DNA from 2 places in the Sphingobium sp. 3R8 genome. Region 2 is predicted to be linked to the other one. Evidence: riboswitches for the same ligand, from Rfam matches in the RefSeq annotation. Region 2 holds a riboswitch; the other holds the start of a gene.
What was found. A riboswitch is a leader RNA that binds a small molecule or an ion and turns the genes downstream of it on or off. The one in region 2 is predicted to bind thiamine pyrophosphate.
Positions count from the first base shown of each region.

Region 1: another riboswitch for thiamine pyrophosphate. It lies ahead of K9B33_RS05700 (TonB-dependent receptor); the one in region 2 lies ahead of K9B33_RS11845 (DUF2065 domain-containing protein).

Region 1 is NZ_JAIQXR010000004.1:172,514-182,157, reverse strand. Features, by position in the region: gene pnuC (nicotinamide riboside transporter PnuC) at 1-135, opposite strand, end outside; gene K9B33_RS05705 (phosphotransferase enzyme family protein) at 135-1,265, opposite strand; gene K9B33_RS05700 (TonB-dependent receptor) at 1,268-3,562, opposite strand; TPP riboswitch at 3,595-3,704, opposite strand; gene K9B33_RS05695 (ATP-binding cassette domain-containing protein) at 3,815-4,429, opposite strand; gene modB (molybdate ABC transporter permease subunit) at 4,419-5,117, opposite strand; gene modA (molybdate ABC transporter substrate-binding protein) at 5,117-5,887, opposite strand; gene K9B33_RS05680 (molybdopterin oxidoreductase family protein) at 5,980-7,632, shown strand; gene K9B33_RS05675 (glycosyltransferase) at 7,629-8,807, opposite strand; gene K9B33_RS05670 (helix-turn-helix domain-containing protein) at 8,867-9,430, opposite strand; gene K9B33_RS05665 (DUF6456 domain-containing protein) at 9,530-9,644, shown strand, end outside.
Region 2 is NZ_JAIQXR010000010.1:152,135-157,412, forward strand. Features, by position in the region: gene K9B33_RS11835 (DUF2199 domain-containing protein) at 1-348, opposite strand, end outside; gene thiC (phosphomethylpyrimidine synthase ThiC) at 348-2,321, opposite strand; gene K9B33_RS11845 (DUF2065 domain-containing protein) at 2,333-2,740, opposite strand; TPP riboswitch at 2,795-2,905, opposite strand; gene K9B33_RS11850 (hypothetical protein) at 2,944-3,252, shown strand; gene K9B33_RS11855 (prolyl oligopeptidase family serine peptidase) at 3,252-5,278, shown strand, end outside.

The sequences.
Region 1 (9,644 bases), on a different contig from region 2:
GCGGACGTCGAGGAAAATCTTGAAATAGAGGGCGCAGGCCAGCAGATTGACCGGCCAGCACAACATGCGTCGTTTCGCCGTGAGCCATATGCCGATGAAGCTGACGGCGACGGCGACGATCTCCAGTATCGACATCAGGCCATCGCCTCTCGCGCGAACCGACGCGAAAAATCCTGCCCTGGTGCGGACAGGAACCAGTCGGCATGGCCGACCAGATAATCCTGCCAGGCGACGGCTGCCTGATCGGGATCGCCGACGATACCGGCGAAATAGTCGATTTCCGACAGGGCGAATTCCAGATGGACCAGCGGCAGGAGATGCACGAGCGCGTCCACATCGGCGCGGTCGAGCGGCACTATCGTCCCATAGCCGGCCAGGATCGCCAGAGCTGCGTCGACATCCCCCAGCGCGTCGTCCTGCCCCATGTCCAGCCACCGGAACGCGGTGCGCTCGATCGCGATGGCGAGATCGTGGAGCGCGCAGGTGCGGGTCGCCAAGCCGAAGTCGAAGATGGTGTCGACCTTGCCCTCGGCTGACCAGAGGAGATTGGACGGATGCCAGTCTCCATGAGTCCAGAGCGGCGCCTGCCCAGCCAGCCGCTCGGCAAGTCCTTCGCCCAGCGCTGCGAACAGGCGCGCCAATGTCTGCCTCCAGGGCTTGGCCGCCAGATAGCGCGCAAGCGCCGGACGGGCCGCGACATAGGCGTTAGCGGCCGCTAGAGGATCGCGGGCGGGTAGGATGGTGAAGCTGGCGATCAGCGGATGGTCGCCGCGCGCGGGCGACGCGAAATCCTGCGCGGCGCGGTGCAGCCGTCCCAGCGCCGCACCGGCTTCACAGGCATGGCCCGGCGTCAGGAAGGGCGTCCAGGACAGCCGGTCGCGGTACAGGTCGATGCCCGGCGCATCGCGGTGCAGTTCATAGGTCCAAGCACCCAGCGCGATGGCGCCCGTCCCGTCCGCCGCCGTCATGACATCGGGCACCGACAGGCCCGCCGCCCGCAGATGCGCCATGAACCCATGTTCCTCCGCCAGCGCGGCGGGCGTGCGCAGCCGTTGATGATGGCGCTTGAGGAAATAGGCGCCCCGATCGGTGTCGATCAGCGTCGCCGCCGAAAAGGGACGCGGCGAATGCCAGTTAAGGTCGATCAGCCGCCCCGCACCGGGAAAGCGATCCAGCACGATTTCCGCCTCGGCCCGCGTGATGGCCGGCCATGTCGGCGCTTCGAGCGCCGTTCCCATGCCATGCACGCGATGGCCGCCACTCATGGTCAGAAGGCCCGCGACAGCGTCGCCACGAACGCGCGTCCGCTGCCGATATAATAGCTGGGGGCGGAACCCGCGATCAGCGTGCCGTTGCGGCCGATCGTATCGCGCGCATTGCTGCTGATCGCATACACGCCGGACAGGACGCGCGGGTTGGTGACGTTGATCGCGTTCAGCCGAAGGTCCATGGCGTTCGCGTCGATCAGCCCGGCCAGATGCACGCCGATCGCCAGGTCCAGCGTGGCATAGCCCTTGATGCTCTCGTCATTCATGAACGTCGCATATTGGCGGCCGACATATTTGAGCGCGGTGCTGCCGAACAGGCGGCCGTCGTCATAGGTGCTGCCGACCGCAAACTGAACGCGCGGGCTGCTGACGGCGCGCTTGCCCTTGGTCGGCAACAGGTCGCCACCCACCAGCAGGTCGTCGTTCAGCCGCGTGTGCAGATATTCGCCCGACGCATAGAGGCTGAAGCCCTTGGCCGGGCGATAGTCGATCTCGCCATCGAGGCCATAGCCGGTCTGGCTGCCGCCATTGATGGTCGAATTGACCAGCGCCCCGCCGCTATTGACCACCGTCGCGACTTGCCGGTTGCGGAACCGATAGTGGAAGGCGGTCAGCGAAAGCGACAGGTTGGGGCCGATATAGCGATAGCCCAGTTCCTGCGAGACGCTATATTCATTCTTGAGCGCGCCGGTGCCCTGGCTGACCAGTTCGCCACCATAATAGCTGTTGTAGAGCGCGAACTCATTGGGCGTGCGGAAGTTGGTGGTGACGTTGGCGAACAATTGCTGCCGATCGTCCAGCCGATAATGGACCGCCGCGCGGGGCAAGGCGGCGAAGCTGTCGACATGCACTTTGGACTGCGGCCCCGGCAGATAGTTGCGGCCGTTGCGCAACAGGCTGACGCCCTTGAAGCCCAGATCGACGGTCAGGCGCGGCGTGACCGCGATGCTGTCCGCCAGGAAGAAGCCCTTGGTCACGGTGACCGTGCGCTGATTTTCATAGGCGAGCAGCCGCCCATCGGCGGTGCGGATCGCCTTGTCCTGATAGCCCCAGACATCGACCGGCCGCCCGTTCGCATCGATCGACGTATAGCTTTGGGTCACGCGGTCGGTGCCATAATCGAACCACAGCCCTGCGGTGATGCTGTGAACGCCCGCCTGCAAGGTCAGCTTGCTCACATCGCCGACGCGCCGCTGCTTGCCGGTCCAGTTGCCCAGCACGGTCGCCACGCCGTCCACGGCGCCCGGCAGCGCGATCGGCTGCGTCAGTTCCTCCGTGCCCAGATAATTGCCGGTGGTGGCGAGCTGCGTGCCGTAAGGCGAGTTGCCGTGACCCATTTGCAGATAAGCGCTGCTGTCGAAGGTCAGCCCGTCGCTCAGTTGCAGATGCACCGGCGCGGCGAAATAGAGGTTGCGGAACGGGGCGCGATAAAGCCGCCAATAGCTGGTGTCGCCATCGCTGTAGCGCTTCGTGAAGTTGAAGCCACGCCCATTGGCCTTCCAGTCCGCCATGGTGGGGCTGGGATAGGTGGAGGTGATCGCGTCATTATAGGAGACGGCCAGGCTGGCGCGATTGCCCGCCCCCCATTCGTGCAGCAGCTTCGCGTCGATATGCTGGCGCTTGTCAAAGCCCGCCCCGCGCCAGTTATCCGCGCGGTTATTGGAATAGGAGACGAACGCCTTGAGGCCGCTCTGCCCGATCTCCCCCGTGTCGAACCGCAGGAAGGCGCGCCGCTGATTGTAGGAACCGACCGACAGATTGACCAGCCCGCCCATCTGCGGCGTGGGATCGGCCAGCGTCAGCGACAGCGTGCCGCCCGCCGCCGCCACGACCGGCGCATCGATGTCCGCCGCGCCCTGCGCCAGCGCGATCTGCCGCACATTTTCAGCATCGGCAAATTGGGAGGGATAGGCGTAATAATAGCCGATATCATTTTGCGGCGCGCCTTCCAGCAGCACGCCGATCTGGTCCTGCCCGAGACCGCGCAGCGTCAGGCTGGACGTCGCGGACAGGCCATAGGGGTCGCTGGACGACACATTCGCGCCGGGCAGCAGATTGACCAGTTGAAAGGCGTTGAGCGTCGGCGCCTGCTTGCTGATGAAGGCTTCGGCGATCGAACTGACCGCCTTGGGCGCGCTCTGATCGGGCAGCAGGCCTTGCGGATCGGGATAGCCGGTGACCTCTATGGTCGCGCGATCCGGTTCGTCGGCTTCCGCCGCCCATGCCGCAGGAGCGGAAAAGAGGAGCGCGGTCGCCAGCGCCGCACGGCCAACATGGATCATATCAATCGTCATCGTCACACGTCCACTCCACTGGAGGGACGTGCGGCGTGCCGCATTGCCCTCCCTACGCCGGTATCAGCCGGATCAGGTTCAGCGGGTCGTGGTCTGCTGACCACCTCTCAGCCGCGCATGAGCGGCCCCCCGGGGATGCGCCCCTCTAATATGCGGAAGGCGACGTGGAAAGGCCTATCGGTCGACAACGGCTTGGTTATGGCGAAACAGGCAGGATGCGGCTGTCGCAGGAGAGTAGGAACAGGCCTAATGCTATTCGCGCATGGTCACGACCAGCGCGGAAAGCCGCTCGGCTTCGCCGATATCGTGCGTGACGTAGAGGATCGGGATCGGGCTGCGTCCACGGATCTGGTCGATCGCGTCCAGAATATCCGCCTTGCGGTCACGATCGAGCGACGACAGGGGTTCGTCCAGCAACAAAAAGCGCGGACCGGATAGCAAGGCCCGCCCGATGGCTACGCGCTGCGCCTCACCGCCGGACAGGCTGTGCGGCCATCGGTCGAGCAGATGTCCGATGCCCAGGAAGGCGAGCACATCGTCCATGTTCATCGTGGTGGCAGCACGCCGGCCATATGCCAGGTTGGCGCGCACGCGCATATGGGGGAACAGGCGACGATCCTGAAAGACGTATCCGGCCTGCCGTTGCGCGGCGGGGATGTCGATCCCGGCGTCGCTGTCAAACAAGGTCTGTCCGGCTACGGCGATGCGGCCCCGGTCGGGCGAGGCGATCCCGGCGACCATATCGAGGACGCTGGTCTTGCCAACGCCGGATGGGCCGACCAGCGCTACCAGCGGAGATTCCGTGCTGCAGGATAAGGCGATCGATCGCCCTCCGACCGTCCGTTTGACGTCGATGTCAAATGACATGACGTCCTCCCCGCGCGATCCGCCGCACCAATATTTCCGATAGCATCAACGCGCCGAGCGACAGCAGGATCGATATTATGGCGAAGCGGGTGACGATCGGCTCCCCGTTCGGCATCTGCATGGCGGCGTAAATGGCGATGGGCAGGGTGCGGGTTTCTCCCGGCACGTCGGACACGAAGGTGATCGTTGCCCCGAATTCGCCCAGCGACCGGGCGAAGCCCAGCACGACCGCGGCCAGCACGCCGGGCAGCGCCAGCGGCAGGGAAATGGTGAGGAAAATCCGCATCCGCGAGGCGCCCAGGGTCGCAGCCGCACACTCCAGCCGCCCGTCGATCGCCTCGATCGACAGGCGGATAGCCCGCACCATTAACGGCACCGCCATGATGGCGGCAGCGAGCGCTGCGCCGGTCCAGCGGAACAACAACGTGACGCCCAGCACTTGGGATAACCAACTCCCGATCAGTCCGTTCATGCCGAACAGCAACAGGAGCAGCCATCCGGTTACCACGGGCGGCAGCACCAGCGGCAGATGGACCAACGCGTCGACCAGCAATTTTCCCGGGAAATGCCAGCGCGACAATATCCAGGCGAGGAAGAAGCAGATCGGCAGGCTCAAGGCGACGGCGACCAGGCTGACCTTGAGCGACAGGGCCAGGACGATCCATTCGTCAGGCGACAGGGGGGCGATCAAGGCGCGGTGAAGCCGTAGCGCGTCAGCACGGCGCGCCCCTTGGGCGAAAGCAGGAAGCGGCGGAACCCGTCGGCATCAGCGTGCCGGCTGTTCTTGAGCCGGGCAACGGGATAGCGGATAGGCGGGTGGCTGGCGGGCGGGAAGATCCCCACGATCCGCACCTTGCGCGACGCGCGCGCGTCGGTCGCATAGACGATGCCGAGCCGCGCTTCGCCGCGCTCTACCAGGGCCAGCGCGGCGCGGACATTTTCCGAACGCACGACTTTGGGCGCTACCGCCGCCCAGACACCAAGCGTCGTCAACGCGGCCTTGCCATATTTGCCGGCTGGCACGCTGTCCGGGTCGGCCATGGCGAGCCGCGACGAACCCAGCGTCTTGGCGATCGGCATGTCCCGACCTATCGTCAGCCGTACCGGCTGACGGAGGGGGGAGACCAGGACCAGCCGATTGCCGGCGATGTCCGCCCGCGTGCCGGCCTGGACCGAGCCTGCCTTCTCGACGACGTCCATCCAATCCTCGTCGGCGGAAACGAACAGGTCGGCTGGCGCCCCGGCCCGAATCTGACGCGCCAGTGCGGATGAACCGGCGAAGGAGAGGATCGGCTGCGGATGCCCCTGTCGCGCCCATTCGACCGCCGCAACCGCGAGCACATCCTGCAAGCTGGCGGCGGCCAGCACCAGCGGGCCGCGTTCATTCGCGCCGCCGGCCGGGTTGGACAGCGCCAGAATGAGCATAGCGGCGAAGGATCGAAGGAGGGCGCGCATCATGCGGCCTTTTTGCGCCGCATCGTCGGGCAACTCAACCGCGAACGCGCTTTGCGATCTTTTTCCCGACATCTCGATCGGTTACATGCGCGATGATGACGGCAATTAAGACGCTATGCGGCCGATGCGCCATGGGGTGTGGCGTGCGGGCCATGGCTGCCCTGAGCGACGACGATGCGCGGGGCGTCTTCATCGAGGGCGACCGCATTCACCCGACCAATATGGGCTGGCTCTGTCCGGCAGGCGAGGCGCTTGCCGCTGACACGGGACTGGATGGCCGGCTATTGCATCCGTTGCTGGCCGGCAAGCGCGTCGGCCGGGACCGCGCGATCGCCCATGCCGCGCGTCGCCTGTCCGACATCATCGCCCAGCATGGTCCCGCAAGTGTTGCACTCCATGTCGCAGGCGACCTGCCGACCGAGGATTATTTCGCGGCCAACAAGCTGATGAAGGGTTTCATCGGTTCGGCGCATATCGATGTCCCGTGGCATAACATCGCTACGCGTGCGCAGATTGCGGCCTTCGGTGAAGATGTTATGCCCGCGAGCGGCGAGGATGTCGATGGCGCGGAGCTGATCCTCGCAATCGGTGCGGGCGTGCTGCGGCGCCATCCGGTGCTGGCGCACCGGGTCGCCATGGCGCGGGAGGAGAGGGGCACGCAACTCGTGATCGTCGATCCCGATCCCGGCGCGCGGCTTCTGCCTGCGGACCTTCATCTGGCGCCGGCGTCCGGCAGCGTCGCCACATTGCTGGGCGGACTGTTGTTGCACTTGCACGACGCAGACTTGCTGGATCGGTCGTTCGTCGCGAAAAATGTAGCGGTGCCGGACGGCTATTGGGAGGCGCTGCGGCCGGGGCACGACCTATGGTCGGTGGCGGGCATGACCGGCCTGCCGATCGCGGCGATACGGGAGTTTCAGGAGTTGTCCGCGCGCGCGCCGCGCATGGTGACAATGTTCGATCCCGACGTTGGGGACGGGGATGCGCGCGCGGCGGAGGCGATCCTGGCCCTGCACCTCGTCACCGGCAGGATCGGTCAGCCTGGTGCGGCGCCTTTCGCGCTGCCCGGGGCGCCCAACGCCATGGGCGCGCGCGAAGTCGGATGCATTGCAACGGCCTTGGCCGCGCATCGGGATTTTTCGGCAGATGCGCTGGCTTCCGTCAGTCGTTTCTGGTCGACGGACAGAGTGGTCGTGACGCCCGGCCTGTCTGGAGATGCGTTGCGCGAGGCGATCGGCGATGGCCTTATCAAGGTGCTGCTGATGCTCGGGGATGCGCCCGCCGCCTTGCTGGATGCCTTTCCCGACAATCGTCCTTTCACACTCTTTGCCGGCGACCGGCTCGATCCCGCGATGGCGGATCGTATCGATCTGGCGATACCGATGCCTGGACTGCTGGAGCGCGACGGCACGATCACCGGCGCAGATCGGCTGATCAGCCGACAGCGGTCAGTTTTTGGTCTGCCGGGTGAAGCGCGACCGGGTTGGTGGATCGTGACGCAGATTGCGCGCGCCATGGGATGGCACGACGCCTTTCATTACGAGCGAGCGGCGGACATCTATCGCGAACATGCCCGGCTATCGGTCTATCAAGGCGCGGGGCGGCTGCTCAACCTGCGTCGTCACGCGCCATTGTCAAACCCGGCCTATCAGGAGTTGACGCCCTGGCGTTGGGGGGAAGTGCCCTTCGACGGCGGCCATTTCCCGACATCGGATGGCAGAGCCCGGCTGCTGCGCTTCTGGGACTAGGTTTCCGCTTTTCCCGCGATCGCCTGAAGATGGGCCAGCAAAGTGTCGCCATTGGCGGTCCAGGTGAAGCGCAGCGCTGCCTCCCGCACATCTTTCGCCGCAGGCGGGGCATCCAGTATCGCTCTGATCGCCTCGGCGATCGCTTCTGGTTCGCGCGCGACGATCCGACCGGCTTCAGACCGATCCAGCAACTCGCGTGCGCCGCCGACGTCGGTGATGACGATCGGCGTGCCGCAGGCGAGCGATTCCACCCAGGCGTTGGCCAGCCCTTCGGATTCGGACGGCAGCACCATCACGTCGGCCGCCGTATAGATACGGGGCAGTTTGTGATGCGGCACCGATCCCAGGAAGCCGATGCGCCTTTCCACGCCCAGTTCCTGCGCCAGATTTTCCAGCGTGCGCCGGAAGGCGCCCTGGCCTGCCAGCAACAGCGTCACATCCGGCAGCATGGGGAGCGCGCGCACCAGAAGATCCTGCCCCTTGCGCGGGATGAGCGCGCCGACGCACAGCAGGACCGGGCCGCTGAAATCCAGCGCGGCCTTGGCGGCATCGCGGTCGCCCATCTCGAATGTGTCGAGATCGACGCCCGTATAATGGACACGGATTTTGTCCGCATCGATCCCCATCCGCGCCATCGACCGGCGCATCGCGTCCGATACGGCGAGCAGGCCCGCCGCGCCGTCTGCCGCTTGCAGCACCATCTTGCGCGTGCCGCTTTGCGTGCCCCAATAATGGATGTCCGCACCGCGCGCCTTGACCGAGTAGGGAATGCCCAGCGCTTTCGACAGGCGCTGGGCCACCGGGCCATCGGGAAAGAAGAAGCTGGCGTCGATCACGTCGAACGGCTTTTCGGCGTGCAATCGTTTGACCAGGGGCAGGATGGCGCGGGTCATGGCGCCGACATTGGTGCGGCCGCCGAATTTGGGGATGATGGGGAAGGTCGGCCGATAGACCGTCAGTTCACGCCAGCGTTCCTTGCGCGGCAGCGCGCGCAGGGGGGCATAGCGCGCCGCCAGCGACAATGGCCACGGCGGCAGGCCGACGGGCGCGACCACGGTGACGTCCGCTTCGGGCCGACTTGCCAGTTCGCGCGCCTGCCGTTCCACGAATACGCCGAAATTGGGTCGGCTGATGTCGGGAAAGAGGGTCGATAGCATAAGGACGTTGAGCGCCATGGCCTCTCTTTCGCAGCATAGTGTTTAGCGGATGGTTAAGCAGCCTCGTACCGCCTTGGCTAGAGGCGTCGGACGAGTTGCACCGCCACCGCGGCCCATGGCGGGTCGGTCAGCACCAATTGCCGCGCACCAGCGCCCAGCGGCAGCAGTTGCAGGCGGTCGCCTTCGCGGCCGATCAGGCGCCCGAACAGGAAACGGCCGGCGGGACGGGGAAATAATATGTCGCGATTGAGCGCGCCCGAAAACTCGTCGGGGGCGATGCGGCGGCACCAGATCGCGTCTCCGCTGCGATAATCGCCGATACTGGCGCTGACATGCACGCCGACCATCCCGTCGGAGGCAAGCGGCGATGGGAAGGCGAGCGGCCGCGTCGGCGCGCGCGCGCCATCCGGCCCGAGCAAAGCGGCGACCGCTATGTCGGCTTGTCCCGGCAAAGCCACCAGTTCGGCGGTGGTGGCGCCCAATGCCAGCGCGATTCGGTTGAGCCATTTGACCGAGACGGTGCGCGTGCCGGTTTCCAGCCGCCCGATCGTCTGGGCCGTTGTGGGTGGATCGCACAACGCGCCGACCTGTTCAAGCGTAAGCCCCTTGGCCTTGCGGACCTCGCGGATACGGGTAATCATCTGCACCTCGAAATAGAACCTATTTGGTTTTCTCTTTCCTACAAACTATCCCACATGGCAAGGCCCTGCATGTCCAATCCCGTCAGCAAGGAGATGCAGATGGTCGCTACCCATGTCGAGCAGATGATCGAAGACCCGGAAGGCCGGACCCAGTTAGTGCTGGTGCATGTCGGCGAATCGCCGCTCGCCTGGCTCCATGCACGGGGGCATTTGA
Region 2 (5,278 bases):
ATATTTTTCAAAGTTTTGCCGTGAGAGCGTGGACCAGCAGCCAAAGCCGAAATCGTCACACATGCCCTGCACGGGGATAGTCAATATGCAACGGACGAAGAAATGCTCGCCGTTCAGCACGCAAAAATCCTCGGACAGAAAATCGCCGTCCATTCTCAACGCGCCATTCGGTTCATATTCGGGAACATGGGGCCATGGATCGGGCGCGTGCGCTGCTAAGTCGAACGGCCAACGATGTTCCTGATCGCACGAGCCACAGAGCCAGCGCCCCTTCTGCAATTGTTCAGATGACGTCGAAGCGCGAGCGAGGCGCAGAATATTCCACATATGCTGCGCCCAGTTCGGCATCAATCATGCTCCCTGCCGCCAGCACCCATATAGAGCTCGCTGCCGCTGTCCTTGAAGACCTTGCTCATCTCTTCCATGCCCTTGAGCGCGGCGGCCTTGCTGGCGGCGGCGGTTTCTGCGCCGGTGGGGCCGGTGGCGATGAAGCCTTCGACATTCTGGTTCTGCTTGGCGGCGAAGTCGCGGACGTCCTGGCTGATCTGCATCGAGCAGAATTTGGGGCCGCACATCGAGCAGAAATGCGCGCTTTTCGCGCCTTCGGCGGGGAGCGTCTGATCGTGATATTGTTCCGCCGTTTCGGGATCGAGCGACAGGTTGAACTGGTCGCGCCAGCGGAATTCGAAGCGGGCGCGGCTGAGCGCGTCGTCGCGGACCCTGGCGGCGGGGTGGCCCTTGGCCAGATCGGCGGCATGGGCGGCGAGCTTGTAGGTGACGACGCCGACCTTCACATCGTCGCGGTCGGGCAGGCCCAGATGCTCCTTGGGCGTGACGTAGCAGAGCATCGCCGTGCCGTACCAGCCGATCTGCGCCGCGCCGATGCCGCTGGTGATGTGGTCATAACCCGGTGCGATGTCGGTGGTGAGCGGCCCCAATGTGTAGAAGGGCGCTTCGCCGCAGACCTGGAGCTGCTTTTCCATATTCTCCTTGATCTTGTGCATCGGCACATGGCCCGGCCCTTCGATCATGACCTGCACATCCTGTTTCCAGGCGCGGTGGGTCAGTTCGCCCAGCGTGTAGAGTTCGGAGAATTGCGCTTCGTCATTGGCGTCGGCGATCGATCCGGGGCGCAGGCCGTCGCCCAAGGAATAGGCGATGTCATAGGCCTTCATGATCTCCGTGATCTCGTCGAAATGCTCGTAGAGGAAGCTTTCCTTGTGATGGGCGAGGCACCATTTCGCCATGATGGAGCCGCCGCGCGAGACGATGCCGGTCACGCGCCTGGCCGCCATCGGGATATAGGCGAGGCGCACGCCCGCATGGATGGTGAAATAATCGACGCCCTGCTCGGCCTGCTCGATCAGCGTGTCGCGGAAAATGTCCCATGTCAGGTCTTCGGCGACGCCACCGACCTTTTCCAGCGCCTGATAGATGGGGACGGTGCCGATCGGGACGGGCGAGTTGCGCAGGATCCATTCGCGCGTGTCGTGGATGTTGCGCCCGGTGCTGAGGTCCATGACGGTATCCGCGCCCCAGCGGATCGACCAGACCAGCTTGTCGACTTCGCTCGCCACGTCGGACGCGACGGCGCTGTTGCCGATATTGGCGTTGATCTTGACCAGGAAATTGCGGCCGATCGCCATCGGTTCGGATTCGGGATGGTTGATGTTGTTGGGGATGATGGCGCGGCCGCGGGCGATTTCGTCGCGGACGAATTCGGGCGTCACATAATCGGGGATGGACGCGCCGAAGCTTTCGCCGTCGCGGACATAGGAAGCGAGGCGGGCGCGGCCCAGATTCTCCCGTTCCGCCACATATTCCATTTCCGGCGTGATGATGCCGCGGCGGGCATAGTGCATCTGGGAGACGTTGGCGCCGGCCCTGGCGCGCAGGGGGCGCTTCACGACGTTCGGGAAGGGCTGGACGCGTCCATTTCTGGATTCCGGCACCGTCGAGACTGTGCCGGTGGCGCTGCGATCCGGGCCTTTGAGGCCATTATCCTCCGGTTTGATGGCGCGGGCGTCATATTCCTCGACATCGCCGCGGGCCATGATCCAGTCGCGCCGCAACTGGGGCAGTCCCGCCATGATGTCGATGCGGACATCGGGATCGCTATAGGGGCCGGACGTGTCGTAGACGCGCACCGGCGGCTCGCCGCTGCCCGGCTCCAGATGGATTTCGCGCATCGCGACCTTCAGCGGGCCGACATGGATCTTCTTCGACCCCCGGATGGGGCCGGTGGTGACTTTCATAGCGGCCTGCCGGCCGGTGGAGCCTTCGGCTTCGGGCATTTCGGTGCGGGCGGCGACATCTGCCATGAGGATACCTTTCAGACGGAAAGTGTGGCGCGGCCGGTGAGGCCCGCAAGGAAGAGGAGAAGGCCGAGTATCAGGGCGATCAGCGCCCAGGTGCGGATGAAATTCGTCGACCAGTGGCCGATGCGGATCAGCGGACCGGGTACGGCCAGCAAGGTCGCGCCTTCGATCAGGGCGACATAGCCGATCAGGCTGACGATAATGGCGAGCGGGTCGGTCCAGATGCTGTGGATCAGCACCAGCGTGCCCCCGACGGCGAAGACGGCGAAGCCCAGCGCCACGACCAGCCCCGGCGACCGGTTGAGATCGTCCATCACCGCGCGCCAGCGCTGCGGACTGGCAAGCCCGCCCAGACCGATGACAATCATGTAGAGGCCGATAATTTCGGCCAGGCGCAGCGTCAGAACGGAAATCGTATCCATGGGCCGCCTCTCTTCGTCTCTTTTCAAGGACGCGGGGCGGGTGCGGTCTGCTGGTTACACAAGCCGTTCCCTCCCTACGCCGGTCTCAACCAGATCAGGTTCAACGGGTCGTGGCCACATCAGCCACCTCTCAACCGCCTGTGCGCGGTCCCCCGGGGATGCTGGACAGGGTAAGGACTAAACGGCACAAGGTCCAGCACCATATGTTCGATCACCTATCCTCCGACCGGCCTGGCCCCGATCTGTCCACCAAGGCTGGCCGCAAGGCGTGGCGGCACGAGATGCGGATGGTGGCGGTGCGGCCGCGCCGCTGGGGACTGTGGCTGCTGACGCTGGGTTTCCTGCTGGTGATGGCCCCTGCCGCCTTCGGCCTGCACAGCCTATGGGGCTGGTCGCCCAGTTTCATCGGGAGCCTGTTGATGCTGGCGGCGTTACCCCTGTTGATAGCGAGCGCGGTGTTGCGGGCGCGCTATATGAAGGGGCGATCGACTTTGCCGGGGGACAAGCACTGATGAAAAAGAGGATGATGCTGTTGGTGACTGCGGCTTTGTTGACCGGCGCCGGCGCGCCCCCTTCGCCTGTTTCGGCCCCTGCCCCGGCGGACGACCCGTTTCTATGGCTGGAGGATTGGACCGGCCCGCGCGCGATGCAATGGGTGGAGGCGGAGAATAAGGCGACGGTCGCGACCTTGCAGGGCGATCCGCGCTATGCCGGTTACTTCAAGGACGCGCTCGCGATCGCATCGGCCAAGGACCGGATCGCCATGCCGATGCTGATCCACGGCCGGGTCTATAATCTCTGGCGCGACGCCGATCATCCGCAGGGCATATGGCGCTATACCAGCGAGGCTGATTATGCGACCGACGCGCCGCGCTGGACGACGGTGCTGGACCTGGACGCGCTGTCGAAGGCCGATGGCAAGAAGTGGGTGTGGAAGGGCGCGTCCATCCTGGACCCCGACGAGCGGCTGGCGCTGATCCATTTGTCCGATGGCGGCGAGGATGCCGTGACCCTGCGCGAGTTCGATCTGGTGACCGGGCAGTTCGTGGAGGGCGGGTTCGCCATTCCCACCTCCAAACAGAATGAGGACTGGCTGGACAAGGACACGATCCTGCTCGCCCGCGATTGGGGCGCCGATGCGCAGGGGAGCAGCATGACGGCGTCGGGCTATCCCTTCGTGGTGAAGACATTGAAGCGCGGGCAGCCGTTGTCCGCCGCACAGGAAATCTATCGCGGCGCGCCCAGCGATCAGGTCGGGACGTTTCCCATGATCCTGTCGGATGGCGCGGGTAATCGTGCCGCTTTCCTCTATCGCGGCGTCACCTTCTTCGGCAACGAAACCTATCTCGTCACCGCCGATGGCGTGAAGAAGCTCCCCCTGCCGGCCAAGAGCCAGTTGCAGGGCATGGTACAGGGTCAGGTGCTGATCCAGACCAGTCAGGACTGGGCCAGTGGCGGCGTGACCGTACCGACGGGATCGCTGGCAGCGGTGCCGTTGAAGGCGCTGCAATCCGGCGAGACATTGAAGCCGCAGATTCTATTCGCGCCCAATGCGCGCCAGTCGATCGATGGCGTGGCTGCGACAAAGGATCGGGTGATCCTGGCTATCAACGACAATGTGCGCGGGCGGGTGCTGGTGCTTTCGCCCGGAACGAGCAGCGGTGCGAGCGGCTGGACGACGACGCCGGTGACGTTGCCGGACAATGCGACCATATCGATCGCGAGCGCGACCGACAAAAGCGATATGGCCTATCTGTCGGTGGCGGGTTTCCTGGCACCGACCACTTTGTGGACGCTGGACGCCGCCAATCCGAAGCCGCGACAGGTGAAGGCGATGCCCGCGCGCTTCGACGCCGCCGGGCTGGTGGTGGATCAGTTCGAAGCGACGTCGACCGACGGGACGAAAATTCCCTATTTCATCGTCCATCGCAAAGGCATGAAGCCTGACGGTTCGACGCCCACGATCATGACGGCCTATGGCGGCTTCGAAATACCGATGACGCCCAGCTATGCGGCGATCACCGGTAAGCTGTGGCTGGAGCGGGGCAATAGCTTCGTGCTGGCGAATATCCGGGGTGGCGGCGAGTTCGGCCCGGCCTGGCATGAGGCGGGGCTGAAGACCAAGCGGCAGATCATCTATGATGATTTCGCGGCCGTAGCGCAGGACATCTTCGCCCGAAAGCTGTCGTCGCCCCGGCGGTTCGGCATTTATGGCGGGTCCAATGGCGGGCTGCTGATGGGGGTCGAGTTCAACCAGCATCCAGACCTGTGGAACGCCGTGACTATCCAGGTGCCGCTGCTCGACATGATCCGGTATGAGCAAATTGCAGCGGGCGCGTCCTGGGTGGACGAATATGGCAGCGTATCCGTGCCGGAGGAAAAGGCGTTTCTGGAGACGATTTCGCCTTATGCGAATATCCGGCGGGGCGTGAAATATCCCACGCCCTATATCTGGACGACGACCAAGGATGACCGGGTCGGGCCGCAACATGCGCGCAAGTTCGCGGCGCGGCTGAAGGATTATGGGCTGCCCTATTA